2 regions of the Ramlibacter pinisoli genome follow, and region 2 is predicted to be linked to the other one. Evidence: riboswitches for the same ligand, from Rfam matches in the RefSeq annotation. Region 2 holds a riboswitch; the other holds the start of a gene.

Region 1 (6,686 bases), on a different contig from region 2:
GCACCCCGCCTTCCTGCGCTTCTGGCTGGCCCGCTTCGTCGGCACCGGCGCGCAGCAGATGCTCATGCTGGCGATCGGCTGGCAGATGTACGGGCTCACCGGCAGCGCCTGGGACCTGGGCCTGGTGGGGCTGGCACAGTTCGCGCCCTCGCTGGCCGCCGCGCTGCCGGCCGGCCATGCCGCCGACCGCTTCCACCGCGCCCGGCTGGTGCTGGCCTGCTACGCGGTGCAGGGCGGCGTGGCCTTGCTGCTGCTGGCCGCCACCACCGGTGGCTGGGCGTCGCGCGGCGTGCTGCTCGGGCTGTCGGTGCTGCTGGGCGGCCTGCGGCCGTTCCAGATGGCGGCGCAGCAGGCGCTGCTGCCCGCGCTCGTCCCGCTCGAGATGCTGGCGCGCGCCATGGCGCTCGGCTCGGCCGGCGTGCAGGCGGCGGTGATCGGCGGGCCGGCGCTGGCCGGGCTGCTGTTCACCGGCGGCGTCGGCGTGGTCTACGGCAGCTGCTTCGCGCTGTTCGCGGCCGGCTGCGTGGTGCTGACGACGGTGCGCTACGAGCACGCGCCGCCGCCGCGCGAGCCGCCCACCATCGCGTCGCTGCTGGCGGGCGTGAAGTTCATCGGCAACAGCCGCGTGCTGCTGGGCGCCGTGTCGCTCGACCTGTTCGCGGTGCTGCTGGGCGGCGCGACGGCGCTGCTGCCCATCTTCGCGGCCGAGATCCTGCACGTCGGGGCCACCGGGCTGGGGCTGCTGCGCTCGGCGCCGGCGGTGGGCGCCCTGCTGATGGCGGCCGCGCTGGCGCGCTGGCCGCTCACGCGCCGGGTCGGCCACCGGCTGCTGGTGGCGGTGGCGGTGTTCGGCGCCTGCATGGTGGTGTTCGGCCTGTCGACCAGCTTCGCGCTGTCGCTGGTGGCGCTGGCCGTCTCCGGCGCCGCCGACATGGTGAGCGTGATCGTGCGCCAGACCCTGGTGCAGCTGGAGACGCCCGATGCGATGCGCGGGCGGGTGGCGGCCGTGAACACCCTGTTCATCGGCGCCAGCAACCAGCTGGGCGAGTTCGAGTCGGGCGCGACCGCCGCCCTGCTGGGACCGGTGGGTTCGGTGGTGGCCGGCGGCGTCGGCACCCTGCTGGTGGCGGCGGCCTGGCTGCGGCTGTTTCCCGCCCTGGCCCGGCGCGACCGCTTCAGCCCGCAGGACCTGGGGTAGCCGCCCCTGCCGGCTGCGCGACCCGGCGCAGCTGCGCGTTCAGGGGGCCGAAGCGGCGCCGGTACTGCGCCGGCGTGAGCGCCGCCTTGCGCCGGAACAGGCGGCCGAAGAAGCTGGCGTCCTGGTAGCCGACCTCCAGCGCGATCGCCTCCACCGGCAGCTCGGTCGCCTCGAGCAGCTGCTTGGCTTCCTCCAGCCGCACGGTGTGGATGTAGTCGAGCGGGCTCATGCCGGTGGCCTCGGTGAAGCGGCGCTTGAAGGTGCGCTCGGGCAGGCCGGCCAGCGCGACCATCTGCCGCACCGGGTTCTCCTGCCGGTAGCCGGACGCGGCCCAGGCCTGGCAGCGCAGCACCACCGGGTCGTCGGCCTGCGGGCCGCGGGTCAGCGAGGCATAGGCCAGCGCGTTCACCTCGTCGCCGCCCAGCAGGTTGACCCGGGCCACCTGCATCGCCTCGTCGGGCGAGGCGAAGCGGGCGATGAGCGCCAGGGCCAGCAGGTGCCAGGCGGCGCCGCTGCCGGCCATCAGCAGCCGCTGGTCGGGGCCGGCGGCCACCAGCCCGCGCTGCGCATGCCAGCGGGTGCGCGGGTACTGCCGGGCGAGCAGGTCGCAGTAGGCCCAGTGCGAGGTGGCATCGTGCCCTTCCAGCAGCCCGGTGCGCGCCAGCAGCAGCGCGCCCGAGCACGACGAGCAGAGCGTGGCGCCGCCGTCCCAGGCCTGGCGCAGCCAGCGCACCTCGTCGTCGACGTCGCCGACCGCGCCGCCGGGCGGGATCATCAGGTCGGTGACCACCGCGATGTCGGGCCGCGGGCAGTCCAGCAGGCTGGCCTCGGGCGTGATGCGCACGCCGTTGCCGGCGACGAACGGCCGGCCGTCGCGGCTGACCACCAGGGGGCGGAACGGCGAGGGCGGCGGGGTGCGCCCGTGCAGCATCGCCCAGTCGCGGCGGGTGCCGGCCAGCAGGTCGTAGAACCCGTACAGCGTCGCCGCCGAGGCGGCCGGCGTGCCCAGCAGGGCGACGGTGATGGGCTCGGCGCGTTTTGGCACGTTCGTCCGCTTCCTTGCACGAATGACTTTAGCCACCGGACCGGCGCGCCGCCAGACTGCCGCTTCCCACCACCGGAGTCATTGCCATGGGCTACTTCTTCCAGGACGAGGGCGCCGTCACCAGCGCCCGCCGGCAGGCCGCCGATGCCCGGGGCCTGGCCATCAGCACCAGCTCGGCCGCCGCCGCCGGCCAGCTCGAGGTCGCGCTCGAGGCCATGCTGTCCTACTTCGGCGATCCGGTCGCGGCGCTGGAGGCAGCGGCTGCCGAGGACCCGGGTTGGGCCCTGCCGCGCACCCTGCAGGCGGCGCTGCTGCTCACCATGGCCGAGCAGGCGCCGGCCCGCGAAGCCCTGCAGCTGCTGGAGGCCGGCGCGCCGCTGGCCGCACGCGGCAACGAGCGCGAGCGGGCCCATGCCGCCGCTGCCCGGGCAGCCGCGGAGGGCGACTGGGACGCGGCCTGCGCGGCCTGGGAGGCCATCCTGGTGCGCTGGCCGCGCGACGTCGCTGCCCTGCTGTTCGCCCACCTGTTCGACTTCTACCGCGGCGACGCCCTGAACCTGCGCCGGCGGCCGCAGCGGGTGCTGCCGCACTGGTCGCCCGAGCTGCCGCTGTCCGGCTACGTGCTGGGCATGCACGCCTTCGGCCTGGAGGAGTCGGGCCAGTACGCCGAGGCCGAGGATGCCGGCCGGGCCGCGCTGGTCCGCAACCCGCGCGATCCCTGGGCGGTGCACGCCGTGACCCATGTGTTCGAGATGCAGGGCCGCCACCAGGACGGGGCGCGCTGGCTCGCCACGCGCCAGCCCGACTGGGCGGTGGACAACGGCTTCGCGTACCACAACTGGTTCCATGTGGCGCTGTTCCAGCTCGAGGCGATGGACACGCAGGCGGCCCTGGCGACCTACGACGCGCAGCTGGCGGGGGCCACCGCCATGGCCCTGCAGCGGGTCGACGGCACGGCCGTGCTGTGGCGCCTGCGGCTGCTGGGTGTCGACGTCGCCAGCCGCTTCGCGGCCCTGCGCGCGAGCTGGCAGGCGCAGCCGGCGGCCGGCTTCTATGCCTTCAACGACCTGCATGCCCTGATCGCGCAGCTGGGCGCCGGCGACACGGCCGGGCTGAGCGATGCGACCGGGGCGCTGCTCGACGCGATGGCGTCGCCGGCGGCCGGCGGGGCATCGAACCGGCGCATGGCGCAGCGCATCGGGCTGCCGCTGGCGCGCGCCTTCCTGGCCTATGCGCAGGGGCGCTGGGACGAGGCGGCGCAGGGCCTGCTGCAGGTGCGCGACCACGCCCACGGCTTCGGCGGCAGCCATGCGCAGCGCGACGTCCTGACGCTCACGCTGCTGGATGCGGCGGTGCGCGGCGGCGACACGGCGCTGGCGCGCCACGTGCTGCACGAGCGCTTCCCGGCCAAGGCCGGCACGCCGCTGACGGCGCACTGGCAGCAGCGCATCGGCGCGCGCTGCTGAGGCAGGGATCGGCTAGGGCCGGCCGGCGCCGAACACCTGCTGCAGCTCGAAGGCGGTGGTGACCTCGAGCTGGTCGTAGCGGCATTCGGGCGCCGGCTTGTCGTCGCGCCAGCGCAGGAAGGTGGTGGCGTGGCGGAAGCGGTTGCCCTGCAGGTGGTCGTACTTCACCTCGACCACGCGCTCGGGCCGCAGCGGCTCCCAGGCCAGGTCCTTGCCGCCGCTCCAGCGCGAGGTCGCGCCGGGCATGCGGCGTGCATCCGGGGGCTCGCCCGGCATCGGATCGCTGGCGGCGACGCTGGCCTGTGCCCAGTCGCGCCAGGGATGGTCGGCCAGCGCGTTCTCGCGCAGCGGCGCCAGGTCCTGCGCCAGCTGGCGCCGCATGTCCATGGTGAACGACGAGGTCACGCCCACGTGCTGCAGGGTGCCGGCGTCGTCGTACAGGCCCAGCAGCAGCGAGCCCACCGCGTCCTGCGTGTCCTTGTACCAGCGGAAGCCGGCGACCACGCAGTCGGCCGTGCGGGCGTGCTTGATCTTGAACATGGCGCGCTTGCCGGGCTGGTAGGGGGCCTCGGCCGGCTTGGCCATCACGCCGTCGAGGCCGGCGCCCTCGAAGCGCTGCAGCCAGTCCTGCGCCTCGGCGCGGTCGGCGGTCACCGGCGTCAGGTAGAGCGGTGCCCGCGCCTGGCCCAGCAGGCGTTCCAGCCGCACGCGCCGTTCCTTCTGCGGCAGGGCCATGGTCGACTTGCCGCCGGCGGCCAGCAGGTCGAAGGCGACGAAGGCCGCCGGCGTGTCCTTGGACAGCCGGGCGATGCGCGAGGGCGCCGGGTGGATGCGCTGCTGCAGGGCGTCGAAGTCCAGCCCGTTCGGACCGGCGACCACCACCTCGCCATCGACGATGCAGCCGCGCGGCAGCTGCTCGGCCAGCACCTTTTCCAGCTCGGGGAAGTAGCGGTTGAGCGGCTTCAGGTCGCGGCTCTGGATGCGCACGCCGTCCGGGTCGCGGAACACGATGGCGCGAAAGCCATCCCACTTGGGCTCGAACACGAAGCCCTCGGCGGTGGGCAACTCCTCGGCGGTCTTCGCCAGCATGGGGTCGATGGGGGCGGAGAACGGTGCAGCAACGGTCATGGGGCTTTTTACCGCATGCCCGCTGCCGGGTGGGCCGGTGAAGCTCGGCCGTGATGGCCTTCCCTATAATCCGGCCCCATCCGAGGAGCGTTGCAGCGCCGCACAGGCGTGAGGCTCGGATTCAACGCAACGACGCTCACCCACTGTCCCTGGTGCGTGAGCCGCTTCCCCCAGGCGCCGGCAGTGGTTGACCGCAAACCCGCATCTGGAGTCACCATGAACGCCGTTCTCAAGCCCGCTTCCGCGCAAGACAGCGCCATCGCCGACCTCTCGCTGGCCGACTGGGGCCGCAAGGAAATCCGCATCGCCGAGACCGAGATGCCGGGCCTGATGGCCATCCGCCAGGAGTTCGCCAAGGCCCAGCCGCTCAAGGGCGCGCGCATCACCGGCTCGCTGCACATGACCATCCAGACGGCGGTGCTGATCGAGACCCTGCAGGCGCTGGGCGCCACGGTGCGCTGGGCCTCCTGCAACATCTTCTCGACCCAGGACCACGCCGCCGCCGCCATCGCCGCCGGCGGCACGCCGGTGTTCGCCGTCAAGGGCGAGTCGCTGGAGGACTACTGGGACTACACCCACCGCATCTTCGACTTCGGCGCCAAGGGCACGGCCGGCGAAGGCCCGAACATGATCCTGGACGACGGCGGCGATGCCACGCTGCTGATGCACCTGGGCCAGCGCTGCGAGAAGGACCTGTCGCTGATCGACACCCACTCCAGCGAGGAAGAGCGCATCCTGCACGCGGCCATCCGCAAGAAGCTGGCCGAGGACCCGGCCTGGTACAGCCGCAAGGCCAAGGACATCATCGGCGTCACCGAGGAGACCACCACCGGCGTGCACCGGCTGGTCGACATGGCGAACAAGGGCCTGCTGAAGTTCCGCGCCATCAACGTCAACGACTCGGTCACCAAGAGCAAGTTCGACAACCTGTACGGCTGCCGCGAGTCGCTGGTGGACGGCATCAAGCGCGCCACCGACGTCATGATCGCCGGCAAGGTGGCCGTGGTGGCCGGTTACGGCGACGTGGGCAAGGGCTCGGCCCAGGCGCTGCGCGCGCTGTCGGCCCAGGTGTGGGTGACCGAGATCGACCCGATCAACGCGCTGCAGGCCGCCATGGAAGGCTACCGCGTGGTGACCATGGAGTACGCGGCCGACAAGGCCGACATCTTCGTCACCACCACCGGCAACCGCGACGTCATCCGCTTCGAGCACATGGCGAAGATGAAGGACCAGGCCATCGTCTGCAACATCGGCCACTTCGACAACGAGATCGACGTCGCCTCGCTCGAGTCGAAGTGCCAGTGGGACGAGATCAAGCCGCAGGTCGACCACGTGATCTTCCCGGACGGCAAGCGCATCATCCTGCTGGCCAAGGGCCGGCTGGTGAACCTGGGCTGCGGCACCGGCCACCCCAGCTACGTGATGTCGTCCTCGTTCGCCAACCAGACGCTGGCGCAGATCGAGCTGTTCACCAAGCCCGGCGAGTACGAGAGCGGCCAGGTCTACGTGCTGCCCAAGCACCTGGACGAGAAGGTGGCGCGCCTGCAGCTGTCCAAGCTCGGCGCCCAGCTCACCGAGCTGACGGACGCGCAGGCCGCCTACATCGGCGTGCCCAAGCAGGGTCCGTACAAGCCCGACACCTACCGGTACTGAGCCGGGGCGGCATGCGCGCCGACCAGCTCCTCGTCGAGCGTGGCCTGGCGGCCAGCCGGTCGCAGGCCCAGCGCCTGATCGCCGGCGGCATGCGCTGGCACGACGGGCGCGGCTGGCACGCGGTGGGCAAGAACGGCGACGAGCTGCCGGCCGATGCGCCGGTCGAGCTCGACGATGCCGCCGAGGCCCGCTACGT
Region 2 (6,686 bases):
CGTTGGCGGTGAGCCAGCGCCCCTCGACCAGCCGCTTGAGCATGCGCTGGCCGTCGGACAGCACCCGCACCGCCTCGGCCCCCACCACCTCGTCCTTCAGGATGGCCGGGAACGCGCCGGCCAGGTCCCAGGTCTGGAAGAACGGGCCCCAGTCGATGTAGCGGGCCAGCTCGGCGAGGTCGAAGTTGCGGAACACCCGCCGGCCGATGAACTTGGGCGCCGGCGGCGTGTAGCCGCTCCAGTCGATGCGGGTCTTGTTGGCGCGCGCCTTGGCCAGCGGCCACAGCGGGGTCTGCTTCTTGGTCGCGTGCAGGTGGCGCACCTTCTCGTAGTCGGCCTGGATGTCGGCCAGGAACCTGGCCGCCTGGTCCGACAGCAGGTTCTGCGCCACGCCCACGCTGCGCGAGGCGTCCGGCACGTAGACCACCGGGCCCTCGTAGTGGGGCGCGATCTTCACCGCCGTGTGCACCCGGCTGGTGGTCGCGCCGCCGATCAGCAGCGGGATCTTCTTCAGGCGGAAGTGCTCGTCCTTCTGCATCTCGCTGGCGACGTACTGCATCTCCTCCAGCGACGGCGTGATCAGGCCGGACAGGCCGACGATGTCGGCGCCCTCGACCTTGGCGCGGGCCAGGATCTCGTGGCACGGGACCATCACGCCCATGTTCACGACCTCGAAGTTGTTGCACTGCAGGACCACCGTGACGATGTTCTTGCCGATGTCGTGCACGTCGCCCTTGACGGTGGCGATGACGATCTTGCCCTTGGCGCGCACGTCCTGGCCGGCCGCCTCCTGCTGCTTTTTCTCTTCCTCGATGTAGGGGATGAGGTGGGCAACGGCCTGCTTCATCACCCGGGCCGACTTGACCACCTGCGGCAGGAACATCTTGCCCTGGCCGAACAGGTCGCCGACGATGTTCATGCCGTCCATCAGCGGCCCCTCGATCACGTGCAGCGGGCGCCCGCCGCGCGCCAGCACCTCGCGGTACACCTCCTCGGTGTCGGCCACGATGTGCTCGGTGATGCCGTGTACCAGCGCGTGCGCCAGCCGCTCGCCCACCGGCAGCTGGCGCCACTCGTTGCGCTTGCCCTCGTCCCTGGCCGCGCCCTTGGCCTGCTCGGCCACCTCGACCAGCCGCTCGCCGGCGTCCGGGCGCCGGTTCAGCACCACGTCCTCGACCCGCTCACGCAGCTCGGGCTCGACGTCGTCGTACACGCCCACCATGCCGGCGTTGACGATGCCCATGTCCATCCCGGCCTGGATGGCGTGGTACAGGAACACGGTGTGGATGGCCTCGCGCACCGGGTCGTTGCCGCGGAACGAGAAGCTCACGTTCGACACCCCGCCGCTCACCTTGGCGCCGGGCAGGTTCTGCTTGATCCAGCGGGTGGCGTTGATGAAGTCGACCGCGTAGTTGTTGTGCTCCTCGATGCCGGTGGCGATGGCGAAGATGTTGGGGTCGAAGATGATGTCCTCGGGCGGGAAGCCGACCTCCTCGACCAGGATGCGGTAAGCCCGCCCGCAGATCTCGACCTTGCGCTCGAAGGTGTCGGCCTGGCCCTTCTCGTCGAACGCCATCACCACCGCGGCGGCGCCGTAGCGGCGCACCAGCCGGGCCTGGCGGCGGAACTCGGCCTCGCCTTCCTTCATCGAGATCGAGTTGACGATGCCCTTGCCCTGCAGGCAGCGCAGGCCGGCCTCGATCACCTCCCACTTGGAGCTGTCCACCATCACCGGCACCCGCGCGATGTCGGGCTCGCTGGCGATGAGGTTGAGGAAGCGCACCATGGCGGCCTTGCTGTCCAGCATGGCCTCGTCCATGTTGATGTCGATGACCTGGGCGCCGTTTTCCACCTGCTGCCGGGCCACGGCCAGGGCCTGCTCGTACTCGCCGGCCAGGATCAGCCGCGCGAAGGCCTTGGAGCCGGTGACGTTGGTGCGCTCGCCGACGTTGACGAACAGCGCCCCGGGCCCGATGGCGACCGGCTCCAGGCCGGCCAGCTTCAGGGGGGGAACGGAGGGTACTGCGGACATGGGGGGCTCACCTGGTCGTGGGGCCGGCTGCGGCCGGAAGCTAGGTGAGCGCCGTTGTGCATCCCAAGCCTGACGCGGCGGCTGGGCCGCCCCGCTGCAACGCTCCTTGGGATTCGCGATTTTAGCGGCCCATGCAGGCGCCGATCGGCTGCAAGGGGCTTGCGCGGCTGCCGCCCGGCCGCCGTGTCGCCAGCCCGGCCGCAAGCTGACGGGAGGCTGGCAGCCGGGGCCAGCCCGGCGCCATGCTGGCGACAAAATCGGGCGGTCGTTACACCCGTTCCCGGAGCCCCCCATGTCCCTCGTCCACCGCCGGCGCAGCCTGCTCGCCCTGGCCGCCGCGTCTGCCGCCGTCGCCGCGCTGCCGCTGCCGGCCGCGGCCCAGGCCGGCAACGCCATCCGCATCCTGGTGGGCTTCCCGCCCGGCGGCGGCACCGACGCCATCGCGCGCACCCTGGCCGAGAAGCTGAAGGACCTGCTCGGCCACCCGGTGGTGGTGGACAACCGCGCCGGCGCCGGCGGCCAGATCGCCGCCCAGGCCCTGAAGGCGGCGGCGCCGGACGGCACCACGCTGTTCCTCAGCCACGACCACACGGTGTCCATCCTGCCGCTGGTGACCAGGTCGCCCGGCTTCGACCCGGCCCGGGACTTCGTCGCCGTGGCCGGCTTCGCCACCTTCGTCAATGCGCTGGCGGTGTCCGGCGGCACGCCGGCCAGGACCATGCCCGAGTACCTGGCGTGGGTGCGTAGCCAGGGCGGCAAGGGCAACGTCGGCGTGCCCGCGCCGGCCTCGGTGCCCGAGTTCCTGGTCAAGCTGATCGGCCAGAAATACGGGCTCGACCTGCAGGCCGCGCCCTACCGCGGCAGCGCGCCGATGATCGCCGACATGCTGGGCAACCAGATCGGTGCCGGTGTCGGCTCGATTCCCGACTTCATCGAGAACCACAAGGCCGGCAAGCTGCGCGTGGTGGCGGTGATGGGCAACGCCCGCCAGGCCGCCGTGCCGGAGGCGCCCACCTTCGCCGAACTGGGCCTGGCCGGCTTCGAGGACGTGCCCTACTACGGCCTGTTCGCGCCCGCCGGCACGCCGCAGGCGGCGATCGACCGCATCGGCGAGGCCCTGTCCAAGGTGGTGGCGATGGCCGACGTGCGCGAGAAGCTCACGGCCATGGGGCTGGCGGTCGGCTACATGCCGCAGCAGCAGCTGGCCAGCCGCGAACGCGCCTACACCCAGGCCTGGGCGAAGATCATCAAGACCAGCGGCTACCAGCCGCAGTGAGGCGCGCCGCCGGCCCGGCGGCCAGCGCTCAGGCCGCTTCGCGGTAGAAGAACGCGCGCTGGCGGCTGCGCGCCGGCAGCGGCTGCACCGCCTCGCGGATCGCGCCGATGTGGTCGGGCGTGGTGCCGCAGCAGCCGCCGACGATGTTCACCAGCCCCTCGGCGGCGAAGTCGTGCAGCAGGCGCGAGGTGACCTCGGGCGTCTCGTCGAAGCCGGTCTCGCTCATCGGGTTGGGCAGGCCGGCGTTCGGGTAGCAGCTGATGAAGGTGTCGGGCGCCGCCTTGCCCAGCTCCTGGATGTAGGGCCGCATCAGCGCCGCGCCGAGGGCGCAGTTCAGGCCGATGGCCAGCGGCTGGGCGTGGCGCACGCTGTACCAGAAGGCGGTGACGGTCTGGCCGCTCAGGATGCGGCCGGAGGCATCGGTGACGGTGCCGCTGATGATGAGAGGCAGCCGCTCGCCGGTCTGCTCGAACACCTCGTCGATCGCGAACAGCGCCGCCTTGGCGTTGAGCGTGTCGAAGATGGTCTCCACCAGCAGCAGGTCGGCGCCACCTTCGAGCAGGCCCTCGACCTGCTCGTGGTAGGCCGCGCGCAGCTGCTCGAAGTCGACGTTGCGCGCGCCCGGGTCGTTGACGTCCGGGCTGATGCTGGCGGTGCGCGGCGTCGGGCCGAGCGCGCCGGCGACGAAGCGCGGCTTGTCGGGCGTGGAGAACTTGTCGGCCGCCTGCCGCGCCAGCCGGGTGGCGGCCACGTTCATCTCGCGCGCCAGCGGGCCCAGGCCGTAGTCGTCCTGCGCGATGGTGTTGGCGCCGAAGGTGTTGGTCTCGATGATGTCGGCGCCGGCCGCCAGGTAGCCCTCGTGGATGTCGCGGATGACATCGGGGCGGGTGAGCACCAGCACGTCGCTGTTGTTCTTCAGGTCCTTGGCGTGGCCCTGGAAGCGCGCGCCGCGGTAGTCGGCCTCGGTCAGCTTGAAGCGCTGGATCATGGTGCCCATCGCCCCATCCAGGATGAGGATGCGCTGGTCCAGCAGGTCCGGGAGGGCCTGGCCACGGGTGTAGGGGTGGGGCTTCATGGGGCGGAACGACGGCACGCGGCCGGGGAATCGGTGCACCGATTGTAGGGAGCGGGCGTTGCACCGAAGGCCAGCAGGGAGAATCGGGCCATCGTGTCCACCATCGCCTCGTCCATCCTCCAGCAAGTGTTCGGCTACGAGCGGTTCCGCGGACCGCAGGCCGACATCGTCGCCCACGTCATCGCCGGCGGCGACGCCCTGGTGCTCATGCCCACCGGCGGCGGCAAGTCGCTGTGCTACCAGGTGCCGGCCATCGCCCGCCAGCGCGCCGGCCAGGGCATCACCGTGGTCGTCTCGCCGCTGATCGCGCTGATGCACGACCAGGTCGGCGCCCTGCACGAGGCCGGCGTCGAGGCCGCCTTCCTCAACTCCTCGCTCACCTTCGAGGAAGCCCAGGCGGTCGAGCGGCGGCTGGCACGCGGCGAGATCACGCTGCTGTACGCGGCGCCCGAGCGCTTGACGACGCCGCGCTTCCAGGCCCTGCTCGACGGCCTGCAGGCGCGCGGCCAGCTGGCCCTGTTCGCGATCGACGAGGCGCATTGCGTCAGCCAGTGGGGCCACGACTTCCGGCCCGAGTACCGCGGCCTGTCGGTGCTGCACGAGCGCTTCCCGGGCGTTCCGCGCATCGCGCTCACCGCCACCGCCGACGCCCTCACCCGCGCCGACATCGTCGAGCGGCTGCAGCTGCAGCAGGCGCGCCAGTTCGTCAGCAGCTTCGACCGCCCCAACATCCGCTACCGCATCGTCGAGAAGAAGGAGCCCACCCAGCAGCTGCTGCGGTTCCTGGAGGCCGAGCACGAGGGCGACGCCGGCATCGTCTACTGCCAGTCGCGCAAGCGGGTCGAGGAGACCGCGCAGCTGCTGTGCGAGCGCGGCCTGGACGCCCTGCCCTACCACGCCGGCCTGGACGCCGCGGTGCGCCAGCGCAGCCAGGACCGCTTCCTGCGCGACGACGGCGTCGTCATGGTGGCCACCATCGCCTTCGGCATGGGCATCGACAAGCCCGACGTGCGCTTCGTGGCCCACCTGGACATGCCCAAGAACATCGAGGGCTACTACCAGGAGACCGGCCGCGCCGGGCGCGACGGCCTGCCCTCGCAGGCCTGGATGGCCTACGGCCTGCAGGACGTGGTGAACCAGCGCCGCATGATCGACGAGAGCCCGGCGGCCGACGAGTACAAGCAGGTGATGCGCGGCAAGCTCGATGCGCTGCTGGCGCTGGCCGAGGCGACCGACTGCCGGCGGGTGCGGCTGCTGGGCTACTTCGGCGAGCCGTCGACGCCCTGCGGCAACTGCGACAACTGCCTGGCGCCACCGCAGGTCTGGGACGGCACCGACGCGGCGCGCAAGCTGCTGTCCACCATCTACCGGGTGCAGCAAAAGAGCGGCATCGGTTTCGGCGCCGGCCACCTGATGGACATCCTGCGCGGCAAGGCGACCGACAAGGTGGCGCAGTTCGGCCACCAGGAGGTATCGACCTTCGGCATCGGCGCCGAGTTCAGCGAGGCGCAGCTGCGCGGCGTGCTGCGCCAGCTGATCGCCGTCGGCGCGCTGGCGGTCGATGCCGAGGCCTACAACACGCTGCGCCTGACCGACGGCTCGCGCGCCGTCCTCAAGGGCGAGCGCCAGGTGCTGCTGCGCGAATCGGTCTCGCAGGGCGGTGGCCGCACGCGCCGGGCCGGCACACGCGGCGCCGCGCCGGCGGCGGCCACCGGCCTGAACGACGCCGGCCAGGTCCGGTTCGCGGCGCTGAAGGCCTGGCGGGCCGAGGTGGCCAAGGCGCACAACCTGCCGGCCTATGTCATCTTCCACGACGCCACGCTGGCCGCCATCGCGGCGCTGGCGCCGCAGTCGGTGCAGGACCTGCAGGGCGTCAGCGGCATCGGCGCGCGCAAGCTCGAGGCCTACGGCGACGAGGTGCTGCGGGTGCTGGCGGCGGCCTGAGCGGACCGCGCCCGTTCAGGGCAGGAAACCGATGGCGCGCGCCTCGCGCACCTCGGGCTTGATGCGGTGCTCGGCCTCCAGCTGGTCGAGGAACTCGTCGGGCTCGAAGCCGGTGGCCAGGATCTCGCCCTGGCGCTTGACCGCCGCGAAGTCGCCCGGGCACAGCTGGTCGAGCCGGTGCAGGCGCGCGCGCAGCTCCGGCGTGAACCGGGCGGCGTCGCCGGCCAGCGCCTCGGTGACGAACATCGCCTCGCGCTGCACCGCCGTGAGCGGCTTGAAGCGGATCTTGAAGGTGAAGCGGCGCAGCGCCGCCTGGTCGATGCGGTCGAGCAGGTTGGTGGTGCAGATGAAGATGCCGG

Evidence for each region. A riboswitch is a leader RNA that binds a small molecule or an ion and turns the genes downstream of it on or off. The one in region 2 is predicted to bind S-adenosylhomocysteine.
Region 1: it holds a riboswitch for S-adenosylhomocysteine, as region 2 does, so the genes downstream of both, ahcY (adenosylhomocysteinase) here and metH (methionine synthase) in region 2, are expected to answer to the same signal.

The regions. Positions count from the first base shown of each region.
Region 1 covers NZ_WSEL01000009.1:2,099,740-2,106,425, reverse strand. The annotation lists gene GON04_RS24500 (MFS transporter) at 1-1,198, shown strand, start outside; gene GON04_RS24495 (GlxA family transcriptional regulator) at 1,176-2,243, opposite strand; gene GON04_RS24490 (tetratricopeptide repeat protein) at 2,330-3,709, shown strand; gene GON04_RS24485 (ATP-dependent DNA ligase) at 3,722-4,837, opposite strand; S-adenosyl-L-homocysteine riboswitch at 4,914-4,982, shown strand; gene ahcY (adenosylhomocysteinase) at 5,054-6,490, shown strand; gene GON04_RS24475 (TlyA family RNA methyltransferase) at 6,502-6,686, shown strand, end outside.
Region 2 covers NZ_WSEL01000002.1:159,839-166,524, reverse strand. The annotation lists gene metH (methionine synthase) at 1-2,032, opposite strand, end outside; S-adenosyl-L-homocysteine riboswitch at 2,072-2,146, opposite strand; gene GON04_RS00830 (Bug family tripartite tricarboxylate transporter substrate binding protein) at 2,325-3,308, shown strand; gene GON04_RS00825 (homocysteine S-methyltransferase family protein) at 3,337-4,383, opposite strand; gene recQ (DNA helicase RecQ) at 4,477-6,327, shown strand; gene GON04_RS00815 (ATP-binding protein) at 6,343-6,686, opposite strand, start outside.